4 regions of the Serratia sp. Sp408 genome follow, and region 1 is predicted to be linked to each of the others. Evidence: predicted binding sites of a transcription regulator. Region 1 holds the regulator's gene; each other region holds the start of a gene.

The links. Region 1 encodes CRP, which controls carbon source genes, mostly activating them, when cyclic AMP is high. Its sites were predicted from a motif close to ATGTGANNNNNNTCACAT; they were not measured.
Region 2: a site for CRP is predicted at 3,834-3,851, ahead of AC2AXP_RS02975 (ABC-F family ATPase). Genes of this name have one in related genera too.
Region 3: a site for CRP is predicted at 2,500-2,517, ahead of AC2AXP_RS06925 (YjcB family protein). Genes of this name have one in related genera too.
Region 4: a site for CRP is predicted at 3,727-3,744, ahead of udp (uridine phosphorylase). Genes of this name have one in related genera too.

What each region holds. Positions count from the first base shown of each region.
Region 1 covers NZ_JBXUFT010000007.1:167,359-172,935, forward strand. Annotated here, with positions in the region: gene AC2AXP_RS18770 (helicase HerA-like domain-containing protein) at 1-76, shown strand, start outside; gene AC2AXP_RS18775 (aminodeoxychorismate synthase component II) at 135-710, shown strand; gene argD (bifunctional acetylornithine/succinyldiaminopimelate transaminase) at 843-2,063, shown strand; gene crp (cAMP-activated global transcriptional regulator CRP) at 2,185-2,817, opposite strand; gene AC2AXP_RS18790 (OsmC family protein) at 3,192-3,599, shown strand; gene AC2AXP_RS18795 (phosphoribulokinase) at 3,653-4,522, opposite strand; gene AC2AXP_RS18800 (YheU family protein) at 4,662-4,895, opposite strand; gene AC2AXP_RS18805 (hydrolase) at 4,892-5,577, opposite strand, start outside.
Region 2 covers NZ_JBXUFT010000001.1:597,465-603,041, forward strand. Annotated here, with positions in the region: gene AC2AXP_RS02940 (cytochrome P450 family protein) at 1-543, shown strand, start outside; gene AC2AXP_RS02945 (antibiotic biosynthesis monooxygenase family protein) at 540-884, shown strand; gene AC2AXP_RS02950 (hypothetical protein) at 933-1,181, opposite strand; gene AC2AXP_RS02955 (biofilm development regulator YmgB/AriR family protein) at 1,300-1,560, opposite strand; gene AC2AXP_RS02960 (DMT family transporter) at 1,774-2,259, opposite strand; gene AC2AXP_RS02965 (DMT family transporter) at 2,256-2,696, opposite strand; gene AC2AXP_RS02970 (LysR family transcriptional regulator) at 2,795-3,730, shown strand; gene AC2AXP_RS02975 (ABC-F family ATPase) at 3,873-5,465, shown strand; gene moeB (molybdopterin-synthase adenylyltransferase MoeB) at 5,513-5,577, opposite strand, start outside.
Region 3 covers NZ_JBXUFT010000001.1:1,472,390-1,477,966, reverse strand. Annotated here, with positions in the region: gene ddpC (D,D-dipeptide ABC transporter permease) at 1-20, shown strand, start outside; gene AC2AXP_RS06940 (ABC transporter ATP-binding protein) at 20-1,024, shown strand; gene AC2AXP_RS06935 (oligopeptide/dipeptide ABC transporter ATP-binding protein) at 1,014-1,961, shown strand; gene AC2AXP_RS06930 (hypothetical protein) at 1,982-2,119, shown strand; gene AC2AXP_RS06925 (YjcB family protein) at 2,116-2,397, opposite strand; gene mrdA (penicillin-binding protein 2) at 2,722-4,647, shown strand; gene AC2AXP_RS06915 (penicillin-binding transpeptidase domain-containing protein) at 4,749-5,577, shown strand, end outside.
Region 4 covers NZ_JBXUFT010000003.1:18,090-23,666, forward strand. Annotated here, with positions in the region: gene rmuC (DNA recombination protein RmuC) at 1-1,143, opposite strand, end outside; gene AC2AXP_RS12505 (DedA family protein) at 1,282-1,812, opposite strand; gene AC2AXP_RS12510 (tyrosine-protein phosphatase) at 1,909-2,691, opposite strand; gene udp (uridine phosphorylase) at 2,843-3,604, opposite strand; gene AC2AXP_RS12520 (dienelactone hydrolase family protein) at 3,875-4,711, shown strand; gene fsa (fructose-6-phosphate aldolase) at 4,748-5,413, opposite strand; gene ptsP (phosphoenolpyruvate--protein phosphotransferase) at 5,458-5,577, opposite strand, start outside.

The DNA.
Region 1 (5,577 bases):
GAGCATGGCTCGCGACCTCGGCAAGCAGATTTTGCGCGGCGTTTTGGGATCGATTATGGGCGGCCGTAAAAAGTAAGCGGAAAATTTCGTCAGCGGCAGTAAACTAGCGCAGCTTTTTTCTGCCTGGACATGTCATGCTGCTGCTGATTGATAACTACGACTCTTTCACCTACAACCTGTACCAATACTTCTGCCAGTTGGGCGCCGAAGTGTTGGTCAAGCGCAACGATGAATTGCAACTGGCCGATATTGAACGGCTTGCGCCACAGCGACTGGTGATTTCACCCGGCCCGTGCACGCCGAATGAGGCGGGCATTTCTCTTGCTGCCATTCGCCACTTTGCCGGCAGGCTGCCCATTTTGGGCGTATGCCTCGGCCATCAGGCGTTGGGGCAGGCGTTTGGCGCCACGGTGGTACGCGCCCGTCAGGTGATGCATGGCAAGACCTCTGCCATTCGGCACCATAACGGCGGCGTTTTTGCTGGGCTGAACAATCCGTTGACCGTAACCCGTTACCACTCGCTGGTGCTGGAAGCCGCCACGTTGCCAGACTGCTTTGAGGTAACCGCCTGGAGTGAGCGCGACGGCGAACCTGACGAAATCATGGGGATCCGCCATCGTCAGCTGGCGCTGGAAGGGGTGCAGTTTCACCCGGAAAGCATTCTCAGCGAGCAGGGGCACCAACTGCTGGATAATTTCCTTAAAAGTTAACCGGTTATGAGTTTTTTTCCTTTTTTGGCGATTTAGGTTTGCCCTTGATTGGTTTTTTATGCATATTTTGTGATTATATTTTCACTTAATGGCAACATTGAAAATCCGATCACGTTCAGGGTGGACCCAATAATGACCGAAAAATACCCAGTCAGCCGCAATACGTTCGACCAGGTTATTCTGCCTGTTTATGCACCTGCCCAGTTTGTCCCCGTCAAGGGCAAGGGCAGCCGAGTGTGGGACAGCAACGGCAAGGAGTATATTGATTTCTCTGGCGGTATTGCGGTGACTGCGCTGGGGCATTGCCACCCGGCATTGGTGGCGGCGCTGAAGCAGCAGGGTGAAACCCTGTGGCACACCAGCAATGTCTTTACCAACGAGCCGTCGCTGCGCCTGGCCAGCAAGCTTATCGCCGCGACTTTCGCCGATCGGGTGTTCTTCGCCAATTCCGGCGCCGAAGCCAACGAAGCGGCATTCAAGCTGGCGCGCCACTATGCCATTACCCGCCACAGCCCGTACAAAACCAAAATCATCGCGTTTTATAACGCGTTCCATGGCCGTACGCTGTTTACCGTCTCGGTTGGCGGCCAGGCGAAGTATTCCGACGGCTTCGGGCCGAAGCCGGCCGACATCGTGCATGTACCGTTCAACGATCTGGCGGCGGTCAAGGCGGTGATGGACGATCACACCTGCGCGGTGGTGATGGAGCCGATTCAGGGCGAAGGCGGTATTACTCCGGTGGATGCGCAGTTCCTGCAAGGTGTGCGTGAACTGTGCGATCGCCACCAGGCGCTGTTGGTATTTGATGAAGTGCAAAGCGGTATGGGGCGCAGCGGCAAGCTGTTCGCCTATATGCACTACGGTGTGACGCCGGATATTCTGACCACCGCCAAAGCGTTGGGCGGCGGTTTCCCGGTCAGCGCCATGCTGACCACCGAGGAGATTGCTTCGGTGATGCAAGTCGGTACCCACGGCACCACCTATGGCGGCAATCCGCTGGCCTGCGCGGTGGCGGAGGCGGCGTTGGACGTGATCAATACCGCCGAAGTGTTGAGCGGCGTCGAACAGCGTCATACGCTGTATGTTGCGGCGTTGCGGGACATTGGCGAAAAATACCGTATTTTCAGCGAGATTCGCGGTATGGGGCTGTTGATCGGCGCCGAACTGACGGCGCCTTACCACGGCAAGGCACGTGATTTCCTCACCGCGGCCGCCGCGCGTGGCCTGATGATTTTAAATGCCGGGCCGAACGTGATCCGATTTGCGCCGTCGCTGGTCGTTGAGCCGCAAGATATTGCCGACGGTATGGCGTTGTTTGAGCTGGCGGTTCAGGACGTGATCAACGCCGGGTAGCTACCCACTGGCGGTCGGCAGACGGTATCGGATGTCCGACTGTGCCCACGGTAAACGGCGCATAAAAATGCCGGTCAGCGTTAACTGACCGGCATTTTTTGAAGCGTGCCGTTTTAATGGATTAACGGGTACCGTAGACGACGATGGTTTTGCCGTGTGCGGAAATCAGGTTTTGATCTTCGAGCATTTTCAGAATACGGCCAACCGTTTCGCGTGAACAACCGACGATTTGACCAATTTCCTGACGGGTGATTTTAATTTGCATGCCGTCCGGGTGAGTCATGGCATCCGGCTGTTTGGCCAGATTGAGCAGGGTTTGCGCAATGCGGCCGGTAACGTCTAGGAAGGCGAGGTTACCCACTTTCTCTGAGGTGATCTGTAGGCGGCTTGCCATCTGCGCCGACAGGCGCATCAGAATGTCAGGGTTCACCTGGATCAGCTGACGGAATTTCTTATAGGAAATTTCAGCCACTTCACAGGCGGTTTTAGCCCTAACCCAGGCGCTGCGTTCCTGGCCTTCTTCAAATAATCCAAGTTCGCCGATGAAATCGCCCTGATTGAGATAGGACAGGATCATCTCTTTGCCTTCTTCATCCTTGATCAGCACCGCAACGGAGCCTTTCACGATGTAGTAAAGCGTTTCGGCCTTTTCACCTTGGTGAATCAGCGTACTTTTCGATGGATATTTGTGGATATGGCAATGAGACAGGAACCATTCGAGAGTAGGGTCTGTTTGCGGTTTGCCGAGAACCATTCGCTGTTATCCTCTGTTGTAATCTGCCTGTATCACAGGGGTCAGAGTTCCCTGTCAAACGTGTTATGGCTGTCCATGAGCGGCGACCATTAACCGTTTTTGAGGCGTGACGTAAAAATACGCTATTGCCCTAGCATATTAACTTGCAGTGAGAGCTGCAAGCTACATTCTGTTAACATACACATTAAGGTGCCTTTCCGTGGGCATTTCCCTGAAAGCGCTGTCCAGAAAGCGTTATTGCGGCTCTGTTTGTAGCACAGAGTGACGCGGGTGTCTTGTGTTGTCTCGCTCACACATGACCAGTATCAGGTTCCGTTGCCAGTTTTGCTGCTAACGCGTAGTCTGATGACAAAGAATCAATCGGAGTCATGAGCATGCAGGCAAGAGTCAAATGGGTTGAAGGGTTAACGTTTCTTGGCGAATCGGCGTCTGGCCATCAGGTATTGATGGACGGCAATGCCGGTGACAAGGCGCCAAGTCCGATGGAAATGGTGCTGATGTCCGTGGGGGGATGCAGCGCGATTGACGTGGTGTCGATTTTGCAAAAAGGCCGTCACGACGTGCGTGATTGTGAGGTAAAACTGACCTCTGAACGTCGCGAAGAGGCACCACGGGTATTTACCCATATCAACCTGCATTTTATCGTCAGCGGTAAAGGGCTTGGCGACAAGGCGGTGGAGCGTGCGGTGGATCTGTCTGCCGACAAATACTGTTCGGTAGCGCTGATGCTCGGCAAGGCCGCCAGCGTTACCCACAGCTTTGAAGTCCGGGAAGTGGCCTAATGGCATGTGGCGCGGTGGCCTAATCCTCCCCGCGCCCGTCCGGTGTCGCCTGGCTACTCAATCTTTTTGCCTTCCAGCAGCCGCTGCACCAGCGGTGCCATGATCAACTCCATCGCCAGTCCCATTTTGCCGCCGGGCACCACCAGCGTATTGATGTGCGAAATAAACGAGCCTTGCAGCATCGCCAGCAGATAAGGGAAATCAATCTGATCCAGCCCGCGGAAGTGGATCACCACAAAGCTTTCGTCCAGCGACGGGATGGCCTTGGCGGCAAACGGGTTGGAGGTATCCACCGTTGGCACGCGCTGGAAGTTGATGTGGGTGCGTGAAAACTGCGGTGTGATGTAGTTGATATAGTCTTCCATCGAACGCACTACCGAATCCATCACCGCTTCGCGAGAATGGCCGCGTTCGCCAGTATCGCGGATCAGCTTCTGGATCCACTCCAGGTTGACGATTGGCACCACGCCGACCAGCAGATCGACCTGCTGTGCCACGTCATGCTGATCGGTGACGACGCCGCCGTGCAGCCCTTCGTAGAACAGCACGTCGGTGGGTTCCGGCAGGGCTTCCCACGGTGTAAAGGTGCCAGGAACCTGGTTGTACGGCACGGCTTCGTCATAGGTGTGCAGATATTTACGTGAACGGCCGCTGCCGCCGTTGCCATATTCACGGAAGCTCTGCTCCAGCAGGCCGAAGTCGTTGGCTTCGGGGCCAAAATAGCTGATATGACGGCCGAGGTCGCGCGCCTTGCGGATCGCCGCGTCCATTTCCGGCCGGGTGTAGCGGTGGAAGCTGTCGCCTTCCAACTGTGCGGCGCGAATATTCAACTGCTGGAATATTTTGCGGAACGCCACGCTGGTAGTGGTGGTGCCGGCTCCGCTGGAGCCGGTTACCGCGATAACGGGATGTTTGGCAGACATACGATATGTTACTCCGTCTAAAATGCGTGTTTTATCCGTCGTACCTCAGCTGCTTTGCTGTAGGCCGCCTCGATGCAACTCGAGTGCTGTAGGGTATGGCACATTGATACCTGATTTTTCCCGTCAGTCATAGGGCGGATTACATTTCTTCCTGACCGGCACGGAACTGGCCACGTGGCATGATATTGACGGTTTCATGCAGTTCCGACCACACCAGCAGCACTTCGCCGCTTTGCAATTGCCGGCGAACGTCCTCCACTTTCTGCGTCAGCGAACGTTCATGCTCGCCGTAGTCAGTGCCTTCGCGCAGTACAAAGGATTCGATCAGATTATTCAGCGTTTCGCTGTCCAGTTCTTTCCAGGGGATTATCACGTGTTCTGTTCCAGATAAGGGGTAAGCCAGGAGGGAATGCGGTATTCCAGCCACATGTAGGGTTTTTTTAGTGAGCCGCCGACGAAGCCGACGTGGCCACCGCATTCCGTCAGTTGATATTCGATATTGTGCGGCAGGCTGGCGAGGTCAGGGATCACCTCGTCGGTCATGAACGGATCGTCCTTGGCATGGATGATCAGCAACGGTGTCTGGATCTTCGGCAGCAGCGGCAAGGCGCTGCAACGGCGGTAATAATCCGTGGCGTCGCTGAAGCCGTGAATGCGCGAGGTAATCAGATCGTCGAAATCGCGAATGCGGCGCAAGCCCTGCAACTGCGGCAATTTCAGCGGCAGGGTGCCGGGATAATGCAGCAGTTTTCGCGTGGCGTTCTGCTTCAACTGACCCAGCAGGTAATGCTGATATACGCGGGAGAATCCCTGATCCATACGCCACGAGCAGGGTTCGAGCATTAACGGTGCCGAGACCACCACCGCCGCGTCCAGCAGGCTATTGCCTTCCTGCTGTGCCAGATAGCAGGCGAGCATATTGCCGCCGAGCGATACGCCGACTGCCGCGGTTGGCGCAGTGCCATAGCTGTCGCGCAACCATTGCAGGAAGAAGCGGGCGTCTTCGGTTTCACCGGAATGGTAAATGCGTTGCTGGCGGTTTGGCACGCCGCTGC
Region 2 (5,577 bases), on a different contig from region 1:
AGCGGGGCGGTCGCCGCTGGCCGGTTGTATCAACGGGTCAGTCAGGGGCAGGGGCCGCTGTGCGTCGCGCTGCTGAACCGTTGCAGGCAATACGGTAGCGACAGGCACAGCGCGCTGGCCAACGCGGTGGGTTTGCTGTTCCAGGCCTGTGAAGGCACCGCGGGGCTGATGGGGTTGGCATTGCTGGCCGGCGCCGCTACGGTCGTCAATGCAGAAACCGCCATTGAGCAGGTACTGCGCGATACGCCACCGATCCAGAACACCCGGCGCTTTGCCGGTCGCGACGGCGCGTGGCTGGCAGGGCAATGGCTGGCGGCTGGGCAAAGCGTACGGGTGCCGCTGTACACGCCGCAGGCCAGTTTCGCCTTCGGCCATGGCGCTCATCGCTGCCCAGGAGAAGGCTGGGCCACCATCATCGCGCTTAACGGCCTGCACCATCTGGCGGCATTGGAGATCGACCGCCGGCTGCTGCTGCATGTTCGCTGGCGCGAGTCGCAAAATGCGCGCGTCGCTGAATTTTATACTCTGGAGGAACAGCCATGATTGCAGTTATTTTTGAATTACAGGCGGCCGACGGCCAGCGCGACGGCTATTTGCAACTGGCTGCCGAACTGAAACCGCTGCTGGCGCAGATTGACGGCTTTATTTCAATCGAACGTTTTCAAAGCCTGGCCGAGCCGCAGAAATTGCTGTCGTTGTCATTCTGGCGCGACGAGGCGGCGGTGCAACAATGGCGTAATCTGGAAGCGCACCGGGTGGCACAGGGGCGAGGTCGCAGTCAACTGCTGGCGGATTATCGTTTGCGGGTAGCGCAGGTGGTCAGGGATTACGGGCTGGAACAACGCGAGCAGGCGCCGGGCGACAGTCGGCAGCTGCATGGTTGAGGCGCTGAAAACCACAGCCCGCCATATGCGGGCTGAAGCTGTACAGGGTTATTTGCGGGTGATGATTTTACCCAGAATGAAACCTGCACCGGCGGCAATCAGCAATGCGGCCAGCGGTGACGATTTGGTTTGATCCTTCACCGATTCAATCACGTCATCCACGGTATAGGCGCCGCGTGCGAGCTGTTTGCGAACTTTACCTTTGAATTCGTGCTCAGGTTGGTCAAAGGTTTTGCCAAACTGCTCCTGTCCTGCGCCGATGGCTTCATCGATCTTGTCATTAGCCTTATCGAACATATTGCCTCCTTGGTTTAGGTCAGCCCGGGGCGGGCACAGTTTTAAAGGTAGTTGAGAACGCGGGTCGCCGCGCGATTAAAATGTGTTCAAGTATTGCATCGACGCCGATAGAAACGGTTTATTGCCCTGCGGCGTCGGCATTTTTTATCAGCAAATGCTCCAGAACCAGTCGATAGTTGTGGAGCTGGCGTTCGTCCGACTCCAGTTCCAGTTTATGTACCAGTCGTGCCACCAGGGTTTTATTGGATACCGGCTGTCCATCCTGCACCATTTCGCTGACCAGGGCAGTCAGGGTTGGCGCATGCTGCCTGGTTTCGGCATCGGAGGTATTGAAGTACTCGCTAATTTCTTTGGCCGTTTGGCGAATGCTGTGCCGCATGATCGTTCTCCAACATGAAGGGGTCTTCACTCGCTGTGCTAAGCCCGGCGGTCACGGCGCCGGAAAATAAAACCACTGGAGGCAAAAAGAGTTATCGCCTCCAGAGGCGATGCAACTGCACCTTTCGTTACAGGGATGTGGCAATCCCCGCGAGTAAACTTATACAACAAGTGTTGATTTGTACAATATGTTGGCAATCAATTTGTGCTGTTTTTAAGCGCCGCCGGCCTCAGACGCCGTTTCAGCCCGTGGTTTGGCCGGTACGTTGCTGCGATAGATCAGCACCAGTGCCACTGCCAGACAAAGCAGCGCCAGCGCACGGTTAAGGGAAAACGGGATTTCCGCATTGCCCAGCCAGCCAAAGCTGTCGATCAGTACGCTCATCGCCAACTGGCCGAAAATCACCGCCACGGTGGCTACGGCGGTGCCGATGCGCTGTACCGCCAACACCATAATGATGATGTAAGGCACGCCAAACAGGGCGCCAAGCAGTTGCCACTTAGGAACGCTCAACAGGGTGGCGCTCATCGGTTGGGCGAAAAACAGAATCAGCAACGCGGTGACCAGCGCGCCGAGGAAAAAGGTGAGAAACGCACTTTTCAGCACGCCGACGCTCTGGCCCAATCGGCCGTTTATTGCCGCCTGCATGCTTAATACCGCACCGGCCAGCACCGCCAGCATAATCATGATCAATGTCATAGCTTGTCTCCTGCGATCAGTGCCAAGGCTGCGATGATAAATACCAGCGCCAGCATACGTTTGCCGTTAACCCGCCGTGCCGGGGTACCGAACCAGCCAAAATGGTCGATCAGCAGGCTTTTACCCACCTGTCCGGCCAGTATGGCGATCATCGTCATGGCAATGCCGATGGTGGGTGTCGCCAGGGTCAATACCACCACGTATACCGGGCCGAGAATGCCGCCCAGCAGTTGCCAGCCCGGCTGCGCCAGATAGGAGGGCGCATTGCGTGGACCGAAGAAGATCACCAGCAGCAGAGACAGCACCGCGCCGACGCTGAAAATACTGAAGGTAGCCCATAAATGGCCGACTTCGCCCCCCAGCGGCCCGAGCAGACCGGCTTCCACCGACAGTCCCATGCCACCTAATACCACCAGTGCGATCAAGACGATATTCATCAATTGTTGCTCCAAAAAAACCAGTCGCACACTGTAGGCTGTTGCATCGTTTCGAAAAACAGCATAATAAGAGAAACAGCTTTGCAGGATTTGCACAAATGGAAGACTTGCAACAGATCACTATCCGCACCATGCGGTTGTTTGTGGCCATCGTCGAACTGGGGAACTTTTCTGAAGTGGCCCGGCGAGAAGGCATCGCCGCCTCCTCGGTTTCGCGGGTAGTACAGCAGTTGGAAAGCGCCTTGCAGACGCAACTGCTGTATCGCAATACGCGGGCGGTAGTGCCGACCGAAGCCGGGCGGCTATTTGCCCGTTACGCCCGCTCGATGCTTGATCAGATGAACGAAGCGCAGTGGGAATTGCAGCAACAGGAGCACGAGCCGAGCGGGCTGGTGCGGCTCAATGCTCCGGTGGTGTTTGGCCAGCGGCACATTGCGCCCTGGCTGGCGGAGTTGGGCGAACGGTTCCCGCAGCTCAACATCGAACTGATGCAAACCGACGAGTTTATCGATCCTCACCGTGATGCCACCGATTTGCTGTTTCGTATTGGCGTGCTCAACAGCTCGACTTTGCATGCGCGGGTGTTTGCCACGCCACAATATCATCTGGCGGCCAGCCCGGCGTATCTGGCGCATGCACCCGCGCTGATGCAGCCCGCAGATCTGTATCAACACAACTGTCTGGTCTATCGCGGCTTTACCGGGCCGCAACGCTGGTTCTTTCTCGATAGCGACCAGCGTTGGCAGCCGCATACGTTCAGCGGATCGCTGACCTCGAATAATGCCGAAACGCTGGTCAGCGCCGCGCTGAACGGCATGGGGATGGTGGTGTTCCCGGACTGGCTGATTGGCGACGCGTTGAAGAACGGCACGCTGGTGCCGGTTTTGCCGCAGTTTGCCGTGTCCACCACGCTGGAGCCGCAGGCGATCGCGGCCATCTATCCCAACGCCCGCCGGCCGCCATTGAAGGTTCGTGCGGTGATTGACTTTTTCGTCGAGAAATACGGCTCGCCGGCCTATTGGCAATACCGCTGAGCGCCGTGGGGCTGACAATTTAGCCACCCAATGCTGCCATCAGCGCAAGCCGCACAAATCTTCACCAAAACTTCCGACGATCTCTGTGTTTCGTTATGGCATAATGCGCGCCAAATCACATTCCCAATGAAGAGCGAGCGTTGTGTTAAGTACTAACAACATCACTATGCAGTTTGGCAGTAAGCCGCTGTTTGAAAACATTTCCGTCAAGTTTGGCGGCGGTAACCGCTACGGTTTGATCGGCGCCAACGGTTGCGGCAAATCGACCTTTATGAAAATCCTGGGCGGCGATCTGGTGCCGAGCGGCGGCAACGTGTTCCTCGATCCGAACGAGCGTCTGGGTAAACTGCGTCAGGATCAGTTCGCCTTTGAACAATTCAGCGTGCTTGATACCGTGATCATGGGTCACACTGAACTGTGGGCGGTGAAGGAAGAGCGCGACCGCATCTATGCCCTGCCGGAAATGAGCGAGGAAGACGGCTATAAAGTGGCCGATCTGGAAGTCGAATACGGCGAAATGGACGGTTATACCGCCGAAGCGCGTGCCGGCGAACTGCTGCTGGGCGTGGGTATTCCGGTTGAACAGCACTACGGCCCGATGAGCGAAATCGCACCGGGCTTCAAGCTGCGCGTGTTGCTGGCTCAGGCGCTGTTCTCCGATCCGGAAATCCTGCTGCTTGACGAACCGACCAACAACCTGGACATCGATACCATTCGTTGGCTGGAGCAGGTGCTTAACGAACGTAACAGCACCATGATCATCATTTCGCACGACCGCCACTTCCTGAATATGGTCTGTACGCACATGGCGGATCTGGATTACGGCGAACTGCGCGTTTACCCGGGTAACTACGACGAATACATGACGGCGGCAACCCAGGCGCGTGAACGTCTGATGGCCGACAACGCCAAGAAGAAGGCGCAGATCAACGAACTGCAATCGTTCGTGAGCCGCTTCAGCGCCAACGCCTCCAAGTCCAAGCAGGCGACCTCGCGCGCGCGCCAGATCGACAAGATCCAGCTGGAAGAGGTCAAGGCTTCCAGCCGTCAGAACCCGTTCATCCGTTTCGAGCAGGACAAGAAACTGTTCCGTAACGCACTGGAAGTGGAAGCACTGTCCAAGGGCTTCGACAATGGCCCGCTGTTTAGCAAGTTCAATCTGATGGTTGAAGTGGGTGAGAAAGTGGCGGTGCTGGGCCCGAACGGTATCGGTAAATCTACCCTGCTGAAAACGCTGGTGGGTGATGCGCAGCCGGACAGCGGTACCGTCAAATGGTCGGAAAACGCGCGCATCGGTTATTACGCGCAGGATCACGAATACGAGTTTGATGAAACCCTGACCGTTTTCGACTGGATGAGCCAATGGAAACAGGAAAAGGACGACGAGCAAGCGGTACGCAGCGTGCTGGGCCGTCTGCTGTTTAGCCAGGACGACATCAAGAAGAAGGTGAAGGTGCTGTCAGGGGGGGAGAAGGGCCGTATGCTGTTCGGCAAGCTGATGATGCAGCGCCCTAATATCCTGATTATGGATGAACCGACCAACCACATGGACATGGAATCGATCGAATCGCTGAACATGGCGCTGGAAATGTATGAAGGTACACTGATCTTCGTTTCCCACGACCGTGAGTTCGTCAGCTCGTTGGCGACCCGCATCCTGGAGATGACGCCGAACAAGGTGATCGACTTCAGCGGCAACTACGAAGATTACCTGCGTAGCCAGGGCATCGTTTAATTGCCCGCCCTCACGCTATGTTCTGCCGAGCGTAGCGTGAGGGATTGCTAGCTTTTTCCGCACACCTCGCACTGCGCATCCTTCGGCAGCTTCATTTCGCGAAACTGCATCG
Region 3 (5,577 bases), on a different contig from region 1:
CTAAATCTCGGGGGCGTTGATGAACGAAACCACGGTATTAACCATCGACCAGTTACAACTGGAATTTCCGGTGTACGGCGGCAGCGTCAATGCCTTGAACCGCGTGTCATTAACGGTCAATGCCGGTGAAATCGTTGGCGTGGTCGGCGAGTCAGGTTCGGGCAAGTCGGTCACGGCGATGATGATTATGCGGCTGCTGGCAGATGAAAGTTACCACGTCACTGGTGGCCGACTCAGCGTGCTTGGCACCGATGTGCTGAACGCCAGCGAGCGTGAAATGCGTCGGTTGCGCGGGGCTCGAGTGTCGATGATCTTCCAGGAACCCATGAGCGCGCTGAACCCGACACGCACCATTGGCCGGCAAATGTGCGAAGTTATCCGTTTGCACCAACGCCTGTCGGCAGATCAAGCTCGACATAAGGCGCTGGCGCTGCTGGCTGAAATGCAGATTGCCGATGCCGAGCGGGTCATGGCGCGTTATCCGTTTGAACTTTCTGGTGGGATGCGGCAACGGGTTTTAATCGCCATGGCGTTCTCCTGCGAACCGCAGCTGATTATCGCCGACGAACCGACCACCGCATTGGACGTTACCGTGCAGCGTCAGGTTTTACGGCTATTGCAGCAGAAAGCGCGTGCCAGCGGCACCGCAGTGTTGTTTATCACTCATGATATGGCGGTGGTTTCGCAGCTGTGTGACCGGGTGTATGTGATGTACGCCGGTCATGTGATTGAAAGCGGCGCTACCGATGCGGTGATTAATCATCCCGGACATCCTTATTCCATCGGCCTGCTGCTGGCGGCGCCGGAACTCGGCCAGCCGCGCAACCTGTTGCAGGCGATCCCCGGAACGGTGCCGAACCTCAGCGCCTTACCGCCAGGTTGCGCCTTCAGCAACCGCTGTGCCTATGCCAGCGCGCAATGCCACCAACCACCGCGTCTGGCTCCGTTGCCCGGCAAACCGGGTCAGCAGGCGGCCTGCTGGCATCCGCAAAACGTCAATCTGGAGGTTCATGATGAACGCTGAGGCCTTGTTGCAACTGCGTGATATTCGCCTGCGTTTTCCGGCAGCCTATAACTGGCGTGGTAAACCCACCGAATTCGTCCATGCGCTGAACGGCCTCGATCTGCAGATCGTGCGTGGCGAAACGCTGGGCATCGTCGGTGAGTCTGGCTGTGGCAAGAGCACCCTGGCACAGCTGCTGATGGGGCTGCTGAAACCCAGCAGCGGCGAGTTGCACCGCCAGCAGGCCACCGGCGCGCCGTCGGCTGGCGGTATGCAGATGGTATTTCAGGATCCGCAGTCATCGCTCGATCCGCGACTGCCGGTATGGCGCATTATTACCGAGCCGGTGTATGTGCAGCACCGCACCGCTGTCGCCCAGCGCCGTGCGCTGGCGGCGGATCTGGCGCAGCAGGTAGGCATTCGGCCGGAATATCTCGACCGGTTGCCCCATGAATTTTCCGGCGGCCAGCGTCAGCGCATCTCGATTGCTCGCGCACTGTCGTCACAGCCTGATGTACTGGTTCTGGATGAACCGACTTCGGCATTGGATATCTCGGTACAGGCGCAAATCCTCAATCTGCTGGTCGAACTGCAACGTCGGCGCAATTTGACCTACGTGCTGATCTCGCACAACGTATCGGTAATACAGCACATGAGCGATCGGGTGGCGGTGATGTACCTGGGGCAGATTGTCGAACTGGGGGCGGCCGAAAAGGTATTGCAGCAGCCACGGCATCCCTACACCCGGCTGTTGCTGGATTCGGTGCCGCGCGCCGGACGTGCTCTGGCCGACAGCGCCATCGAAGACCGCAAGGGGGAATTACCGGGCAATCGATGCCTGCCGTCGGGCTGTTATTTTCGCGAACGTTGCCCGTTCGCCGGGGACGGCTGTGAGCAGGCGCAGGTGCTGCAAATGCATCAGGCTGGCTCGGCGGTTCGCTGCCATAAGGCAGTCTGACCGCCGCTCGGCAGTGCCCATTGGCAAATAAAGCGTGGGGTAATCCGGGGCGTTGGCGAGTGGGGTGCCGCTATGCCTGCGGGCCGTATCTGGCACCCGACAGTGCCTTGCCATCGTCGCTGGATGTGTCGATGGCGAAGCAATTGCCTGCGGTTTAAGGCATCGGATAATCGGTCGGCGTCTTGCTCATCACCTCGATAAACACATCCTTGGTGACTGACCAAAAATGCGACAAGCCTTCCAGGGTGATGGTTATGCCCATCAACCCCATGACAAACCAGATGGCGGTAAACAGACCCAGGCTACTGAACATGAACGCCATACCGTTGCGGCTGGCTTTACGACAAACAACGTTTAACTGGCTGGCGAAAAACATCATCACGGCGCTCAGCAACTCCCAGCGCATCATAATGAAACCTGTAGCTATGGCACTCATCGAACTTCTTCCTTTGCTGCAAAAGCCGCGTCTGGCCGTCTTGCTCCTGCAGGGGGATAAGGCAGGGCAGCGGACAGCGTGGTGGCGTAATTGAACTCATTAGTGTGATCTGTGTCACATTCTAGCATCGAATTTGGCTGGTGCTCAACGGTTGAACAACTGCAATCCACGCTGATGGGAATATGCAAACATGCTGAAACATTTCTGCCACATCATTAGCAACCTTTTCATGGGGTCAATCAGTCAATAACGTTATCCTTGGTCGCTTTTCAATCCCTTGTTTTTACTCAGGGAAACGGAAGTCAGACAGGTAACGTTCCACGCATGGCCCTATTAAAAGAAAAAATTCGCGACCATTCCGCCGAGGAAATGCTGTTCATTCGCCGCGCTGCGGTGGCGCTGCTGTTGGTCGTCACGTGTTTCGGCGTGCTGATCTTCAATCTGTACCGTTTGCAGGTGAAGCAGCATGATTTTTACCAGACGCGTTCGAACCAGAACGACATTAAAACGCTGCCGATTGCGCCAAGCCGCGGGTTGATTTTCGACCGCAACGGTATCCCGTTGGTACGCAACATTACCCTGTACCAGATCCAGGTGGTGCCAAGTAAAATCGCCAATATGACGGCGTTGCTCCAGGCGTTGACGCCGATCGTCGATCTGACGCCGCAAGACATCGAGGCCTTTCGCGATGAGATGCGCCACAACAGCCGCTACAAACCGGTAACGCTGAAGACTGAACTCAACGATAGCGAAGTGGCACGCTTTGCGGTAAACCAATACCGCTTTAACGGCGTCAGCGTCGAAAGTTACCAACAGCGGCAATATCCATATGGCGCGCAGCTGGCACACGTGGTCGGCTATGTATCGAAAATCAACGACCGCGACGTGAAACGGCTGGAAAAAGCCGGCGAGGCCGAAAACTATGCCGCCGATCACAACATCGGCAAACAGGGCATAGAGGGCTACTATGAGTCGCAGCTGCACGGCACCACCGGCTATCAGGAAGTGGAGGTGGATAACCACGGTCGCATCGTACGACTGTTGAAGGAACAGCCACCGCAGGCCGGCAAAAATATCTACCTGACGCTGGATCTGCCCCTGCAGCAATACATCGAATCATTGCTGAAAGGCCAACGGGCGGCGGTGGTGGTGGAAGACCCGCGCGACGGTGGCATATTGGCGATGGTATCCAGCCCAAGCTACGATCCCAACCCGTTCGTCAAAGGCATCAGTTATCCGGCCTACAAGTCGCTGTTGGAGAACCCGGACCTGCCGTTGATCAACCGGGTGACGCAAGGATTATATCCGCCGGCCTCCACGGTGAAACCGTATATGGCGCTGTCTGCGCTGTTCAGCGGCGTGATCACGCCGTCCACCACTTATTTCGGTGCGCCAACCTGGACGTTGCCGGGAACCAAGCGTCGTTACCGCGACTGGCTGAAAAGCGGCCACGGTATGTTAAACGTCACCAAAGCGATAGAGGAATCCGCCGACACCTTCTTTTATCAGGTAGCCTACGATCTGGGTATTGACCGCATTCATTTTTGGCTCAGCCAATTCGGCTACGGCAAATCCACCGGTATCGATCTCAACGAGGAATACGGCGGATTACTGCCCAGCCGCGCCTGGAAGCAGCGGGTGCATAAAAAGGTCTGGTACCAGGGTGACACCATTTCGGTGGGGATTGGGCAGGGCTACTGGGTGGCGACGCCAATCCAGATGGTCAAGGCGCTGACCACGCTACTGAACAACGGCAAAGTGAAAAAACCGCACCTGCTGTACGCCATGCGACGCGGCAATCTGGTGAGCCGCTATCAGCCCGAAGCACATACGACGCAGGTTGGTGATGCCAATTCGCCGTACTGGGGCATCGTGCGCAACGGCATGTACGGCATGGCGAACCTGCCTAACGGTACCGGTTATAAGCTGTTCCATACCGCGCCGTATCAGATTGCGGCCAAATCCGGTACCTCGCAGGTGTTTGGCCTGAAGGAAAACCAAACCTATAACGCCAAGATGATCCCGGTACGACTGCGTGACCACATTTTCTACACCCTGTTTGCCCCCTACAAAAATCCACGGGTCGCCATGGCGCTGATCCTGGAAAACGGCGGCGGCGACGGTGTGGTGGCCGGACCGACGGCGCGCGCCATCCTTGACCATATTTTTGACCCGGCCAATGCGCCACCTGCCGGCGAGCCGGAAAAAGCCAAGGTACCGTTGAGTGACAGTGTCGATGTGCAACAATAAACGCGTTTGCTGGCACTTTCTTACAAACTGACATTATCCGCCAGATTTTGTACGGTTAGACTGCATCGATAAATAATCCGAATAAAAACGCAGGGTTAACAGTGGTAGCATCGACAAAAAAACGGAGCAAGAACTATTCTTCAGCGCGCTTTGGCTGGATTTGTGCGGGTATTCTGGTGTGTTTCTTCCTGCTGATGTTTCGGGTGGGCTATCTGCAATTGATGGAGCACCAGCAGCTGACCAATCAGGCGGATCAGCGATCGGTACGTACACAGGTGATCCCGACCAATCGCGCCATCATTACCGATCGTAATAATGAAGCGCTGGCGGTCAGCGTATCGTCAAAGGACATCGTGCTGGATCCGAAGCACATCATCGACAGCCAGACCAATACCGACGATGCGCGCTGGCAGAGTATGGCTAACGTGTTGAAAATGCCGTTGGCCGACATCCAGGCGCTGATCCGCCACAACGCACGCAAGCGCTTTGTCTACCTGGCTCGTAAGGTAGAGGACGAAAATGCTGCCTACATCCAAAAGCTCCATCTGACCGGCGTCAGCAGCGAACAGGACTTCAGCCGTTTTTATCCCATGGGGCAGGACGCGGCGGGGTTGATCGGCATCGTTGGTCAGGATAATCAGGGACTGGAAGGGATTGAATTGGGCTTCAACCACTTGTTGCAAGGTAAAAACGGCCTGCGGGTCTACCAGAAAGACGGCAGCGGCGCGGTGATCAACGTGCTGAAAAACGTCGATCCGGTGCCACCGCCGAACGTAACGCTGAGTATCGACAAGTTTATTCAATACGTGCTGTTTGCCCAGATCCGTGATGGCGTGATCGCCAACCAGGCCGATTCCGGCTGTGCGGTGCTGGTCAGGGTCAATACCGGCGAAGTGCTCGGCATGGCCAGCTACCCGTCCTTTAACCCTA
Region 4 (5,577 bases), on a different contig from region 1:
GGTCGGACTAACCAGCATGATATTGTGCTTCAGCGCTTCGCTGATCAATTCGGGCTCCCGATCTATCGCCAACAGGAAGGCCGGTTCGACCGGGATAAACATCAGCACGTAATCGAGCGAGCGCAAGCCCGGTAATTGCTGATAATCCTTGCGGCCCAGCAAACGAATATGCCCGCGCAGCGATGCGATATGTTCGCTCAACGCCGCTTCTCGCTCCGCGTCGTCTTCGCTGTTGAAATAGCGCTCGTAGGCCACCAGCGACATTTTGGCGTCGATCACCACGTCTTTCCCCTGCGGCAACCGCACTATTACGTCCGGCTGCATACGACTCTGGTGATCCAGCCGCACGTTGACCTGGGTTTCGTATTCATGACCTTCGCGCAGGCCGGACGCTTCGAGTACCCGGCTCAGCACCACCTCGCCCCAATTGCCCTGGGTTTTGTTATCCCCTTTCAACGCCTTGGTGAGGTTGATCGCCTCCCGAGCCATCTGGGCATTCAACTGTTGCAGATTACGGATTTCATGCGTCAGGGTATGGCGCTCCCGTGCCTCCTGACCAAAGCTGTCCTGCACCTGGCGGCGGAAACCGTCGAGCTGTTCACGCAGCGGCAGCAGCAGGCGATCCAGACTCTGCCTGTTCTGTTCATCCACTTTACGACCGCTGTGCTCAAATATTCGGTTGGCCAGGTTTTCGAACTGGGTAGTCAGACGCTGCTCGCTATTGATCAGCAGGCGCTGTTTTTCCTCTGCGGCCATGCGCGTTTCTTCCAGACGGATAGTGACTTCGCGCAGCTCGGCTTCCTGCACGCTGTTCACCTCACGCTGGGCGCGCAGTTCCTGATTCAGCAGTTCGCATTCGTTGCGCCAGTGCTCGAGCTGGCTCAGCTTTTCCTGCGTCGCCGCCAGTTGCCCGTGCACGTTGCGCAGCTCGAGATCGTTTTGCCGCAACTGCTGTTCCTGGCGCTGTAGCGTTTCCTGGCGCAGCGTGATGTCCTGCTGCGCCTGATGCAGCGACTGCTCCAGCAGGCGCAGTTCGGTTTCGTGCTGCGCCTGATTTTGCTGAACCCGCAAATTGGCGATCAACCACCCGAGCAATAAGCCGACCACGCTCCCGCCAATACCGTAAATCAGACTGGTATCCACCCTGCCTCCCGTTACCCTGTTCTATTCCAGCGCGTAACACGCCCGCTGCGGTCACGTTAAGGGGAGACTGTATGGATGTCCAGCCTGATTTGCATGTTGCAGGTAATAATGCGAAACGCTGAGCAAACAGCAAAAGCGCTAGCCAAACCACTGGCTTAGCCACTTGATACCAAATGCGCCCGGCGCAAGAATGCCGAACGCCCAAATCATCGCCGAGGTAATATTGGCCAATTGAAAATAGCGCTGCGGCATGGCACAGATGCCGCCGACCAGCGGCACTACGGCGCGCAGGGGGCCAAAGAAGCGCCCGAAGAAGATGCCGAGCACGCCCCAGCGTTCAAAAAACGCGTGGCCACGCACCAGCAGTTGCGGATTGCGTGACAGCGGCCACATATGCGCCACCCGCTGCTGATAATGGTAGCCGACCCAATAGGAAAGCCAATCGCCAAAAAAGGCGCCCGCCGCCGCGGCAGCCCAAATCGGCCAGAACGCAATGCCGCTTTCGCCAATCAGCGCCCCCAACGCCAGCAGGATCACCGTGGCTGGCAGCAACAGCGACAGAAACGCCAGCGATTCGCCAAAAGCCAGGAAGAAAATGATGGGAATGGCCCAGCCCTCGTGCTGCCGCACGACTTCGCTGACCCAGTGGATAATGTCGTTCAGATTCAAACCCGTCTCCTTGATACCGGATATCCTTTGCCCAAGGATACGCAATGCCCGCCGACGTTGGTTAAACCCCGGCTAAACATTGCGCTTGCTGTACGACTATTCCAGATAGTGCGCCCGCAGGGTTTCGCGCTGGCTGTCCCCCAGCCCGTACTCCGCTTCCAGCCAGCGATCGGTGCTGCCGTACTGTGTATCGATGCAGCCAAGCGCAGTCATCAGGAACTCTTCGCGAGCGCTCAATACGAAGGCAAACTGCGCCAGCGCCGCGTCGTTCAGGCGAATGGACAGCTGATCCAGCATATGTTCGCGGAAGCTGGCCAGCGTGGTTTCCGTCAGCAGATAGTCTTCCACAACCGTGGCCCGGTCTGCCCCCAGCGCGAACAACACCAGTGCCGAACCGATGCCGGTACGGTCCTTGCCCACCGCACAGTGCTGAACAATAGCGCCGGCGTCCGGCTGCGCCAGCAGGTTGGCCAACTGCCGATATGCCGCATTGCCAAACGGTAATCGACGATACAGTTCCAGCATGAAGGCCCGCGCGTCAAAGTTTGCCAGGGTTTCGCTGGTCAGGCTTTCCAGGTTGGCGTTAACCTCGTTGCTCAACGGGTTGGCCGGGAAATGGTGGTAATCGGCACCGCTCCACAGCACATCCGGTTTGGCTTGTACTTCGTCGGCATCGCGATAGTCGAGCACTGACCGTACCGGCACGCCGGCCAGAAAGGTACAGTCATTTTCGGTCAACCGTTCGAGCAAACCGGAACGAAACAGTAAACCGCGTTTGATACGGCGGCCATCGGCCACGCTGTTGCCGCCCAAGTCACGGAAGTTGATACCACCGTCAAGCGGCGCAAGTGAAGGATGAAGCAGAATCTGGGCAGTCATAGACATCCTCTTGATTATTGTCGAAGAAAGCACCAGCGGTGCCAAGACAACGCGGCAATCATGACGATCTGCCGACGCCGGAGAAGACCACCGTAACAGATTACGCCTGAATGGAGAAACGGGCCGCGTGAGGGCCCGTTGCATTGGAGGATTACAGCAGGCGGCGCGCCGCGTCCACCACGATTTGCACCGCATGGCTTTCGGTTTGCTTCATGGTTTCCGCATTCGGAATTTCCTGCTGGGTACGGTTAACGATCACGCCGGCCACCATACCGGCACGCAGGCCCTGACTGGCGCACATGGTCAACAGCGTCGCGGATTCCATTTCATAGTTCATTACGCCCATGGATTGCCACTCTTCCATCGAGCCTTTGAACCGGCTGACCACGCGACCGGAATAGGTATCATAACGTTCCTGGCCCGGGTAGAAAGTATCGGAGGACGCGGTCACGCCAATATGCGTGTTGGCACCGCTGGCTTTGGCTGCTTCAACCAACGCGGTGGTGCAGGCGAAGTCCGCTACCGCCGGGAATTCCATTGGCGCAAAATGCAGGCTGGCACCGTCAAGGCGTACCGCCGCCGTGGTCACCAGCACATCACCGACGTTGATATGCGGCTGAATCGCGCCAGTAGTACCAATGCGCAGGAAAGTGCGAATGCCCAGTTGCGCCAATTCCTCTACTGCGATAGAAGTGGAAGGGCCGCCGATGCCAGTCGAGCAAACGATAACCGCTTTGCCGTCCAATTCTGCACGCCATGAGGTGAATTCACGATGGGACGCCAGATGCACTGGGTTTTCCATCAATTTGGCGATTTTCTCTACACGCTGCGGATCGCCAGGAACAATCGCAAGCTGAGCCCCTTGTAAATCATTTTTGGTGAGGCCGAGATGGAAAACGTCAGACTGAGACATAAGAGACTCCTCATAGATCAGATTATTGGGAGGAACAAAAAAGTACTCTACTGAAAATCAACGCCCTTTTTCGTGACCAACATCACCACCAATAAAGAAACGAATTACGATCTACATAATTTTTGTGATTTATATCACAGAAATGGCCGTTCTCACCGCTGCGTTTTGTCCAAGTCTAGCCACTACAGGCACACGCACCACGATGACAACCGGGCGCAATCTTACCTATAGTTACTTGCAGAACTGCTTTTCTCTTGCATGGAGACCGCAATGAAAACCGAATACGTGATGACATTAAAACAGGCCAAAGAGGGTTTTAATCCGGCCACCACGCCGTTGGCTGCAACCACTGTTTATACCGACGACGCAGGCATTCATGCGGGTGAAACCACCATTCCGTCACAGGGTGACGACCTGCCGGCCTTTATCGCCAAACCGGCCGCTCATAACGGCCCCTTCCCGGTGGTACTGGTGGTACAGGAAATCTTCGGCGTTCATCAGCATATTCAGGATCTGTGCCGCCGGCTGGCTAAAGAGGGCTATCTGGCGATCGCGCCTGAGCTGTATTTCCGCCAGGGTGAAGCACGAGATTACAGCGATATCAGCGAACTGCTGCAAAAACTGGTCAGCAAAGTGCCAGATAAGCAAGTGCTGATCGATTTGGATCATACCGCCAATTGGGCCATACGCCATGGTGGCGATGCCAGCAAGTTGGCGATCACCGGTTTTTGCTGGGGTGGGCGCATTACCTGGTTGTATGCGGCGCATAACCCGCAACTGAAAGCCGCCGTCGCCTGGTACGGCAAATTGGTGGGAGAGAAAACCCTCAACTCACCGAAACACCCGGTGGATATCGCCACGCAGCTGACGGCGCCGGTATTGGGGTTATACGGCGGGCAGGACGGCAGTATCCCGCAGGAAACGGTGGAAAGTATGCGCCAGGCGATCCGCGCCGCCAACGCGGATGCCGACATCGTGGTCTATCCGCAAGCGGGCCACGCGTTTAACGCCGATTACCGCCCCAGTTACCATGCCGAATCAGCGCAGGACGGCTGGCAACGCATGCTGGACTGGTTTATCCAGCATGGCGTGGTGGGGGTGAAATAAGCACCGCACGGGCTCGGCCACGCCGGGCCCTGAGAGTTACTCCAGTTGCAGCGTGCCAAATGCCGCCTGCCAATCCTGCTCAAACTTGACCACCGCCGCCTGTACCGCAGGCGCATTAATAAACTGCTGCGCAATTTCCGGTGGCAAGGTTATCGCCCCGCACCCCGCCAGCAGGCAATCCAATGCCTGACGCGGGGTTTTGAAACTGGCAGCCAATACCTTCGCTTGCGCAGCGTGACGTTCCAGTAACTGCTGCAGCTCTGCGACGGTGGCAATGCCGTTGCCTCCCTGCGCATCGATACGATTAACATACGGCGCCACATAGTCCGCCCCGGCCAATACCGACAGCAGCCCTTGTGCCGCACCATAAACCGCGGTGCCCAAGGTAGGTATCGCCAGGCTTTTTAACGTCTTGATCGCCGCCAGCCCTTCCGCGGTCACCGGCACCTTCACCACCAGCCCCGGCACCCGTTCATTCAGGCGTAGCGCCTCTTCGACTATCTGCGGCGCATTGTTTGCCATGGTCTGGGCAAATAGTCTGCCCTCTCCCCCTAACGCTTCATGCAGCGCCGGTAACACCTCCCACAGACTGGTGCGTGAGCTGGCAATAATGCTCGGATTGGTGGTTACGCCCTGCAAAGGCAGAATACGTGCCAGCCGTTTTACTGCGCCGACGTCGGCAGTATCGAGATAGAGTTCCATCGATGTTCTCCAAAAAATAGGGTGCCAACGCGCCCTGCGGTGAATTACAGTTCAAGCTCTTGTTGCAACAATGCTTCTACCTGTGGTGCCGACGCCGCATTGACCAACGCCGTGCGAAACTCGTCATGCATGATGCGCCGGGCCAATTTAGAAAAAATACGCAT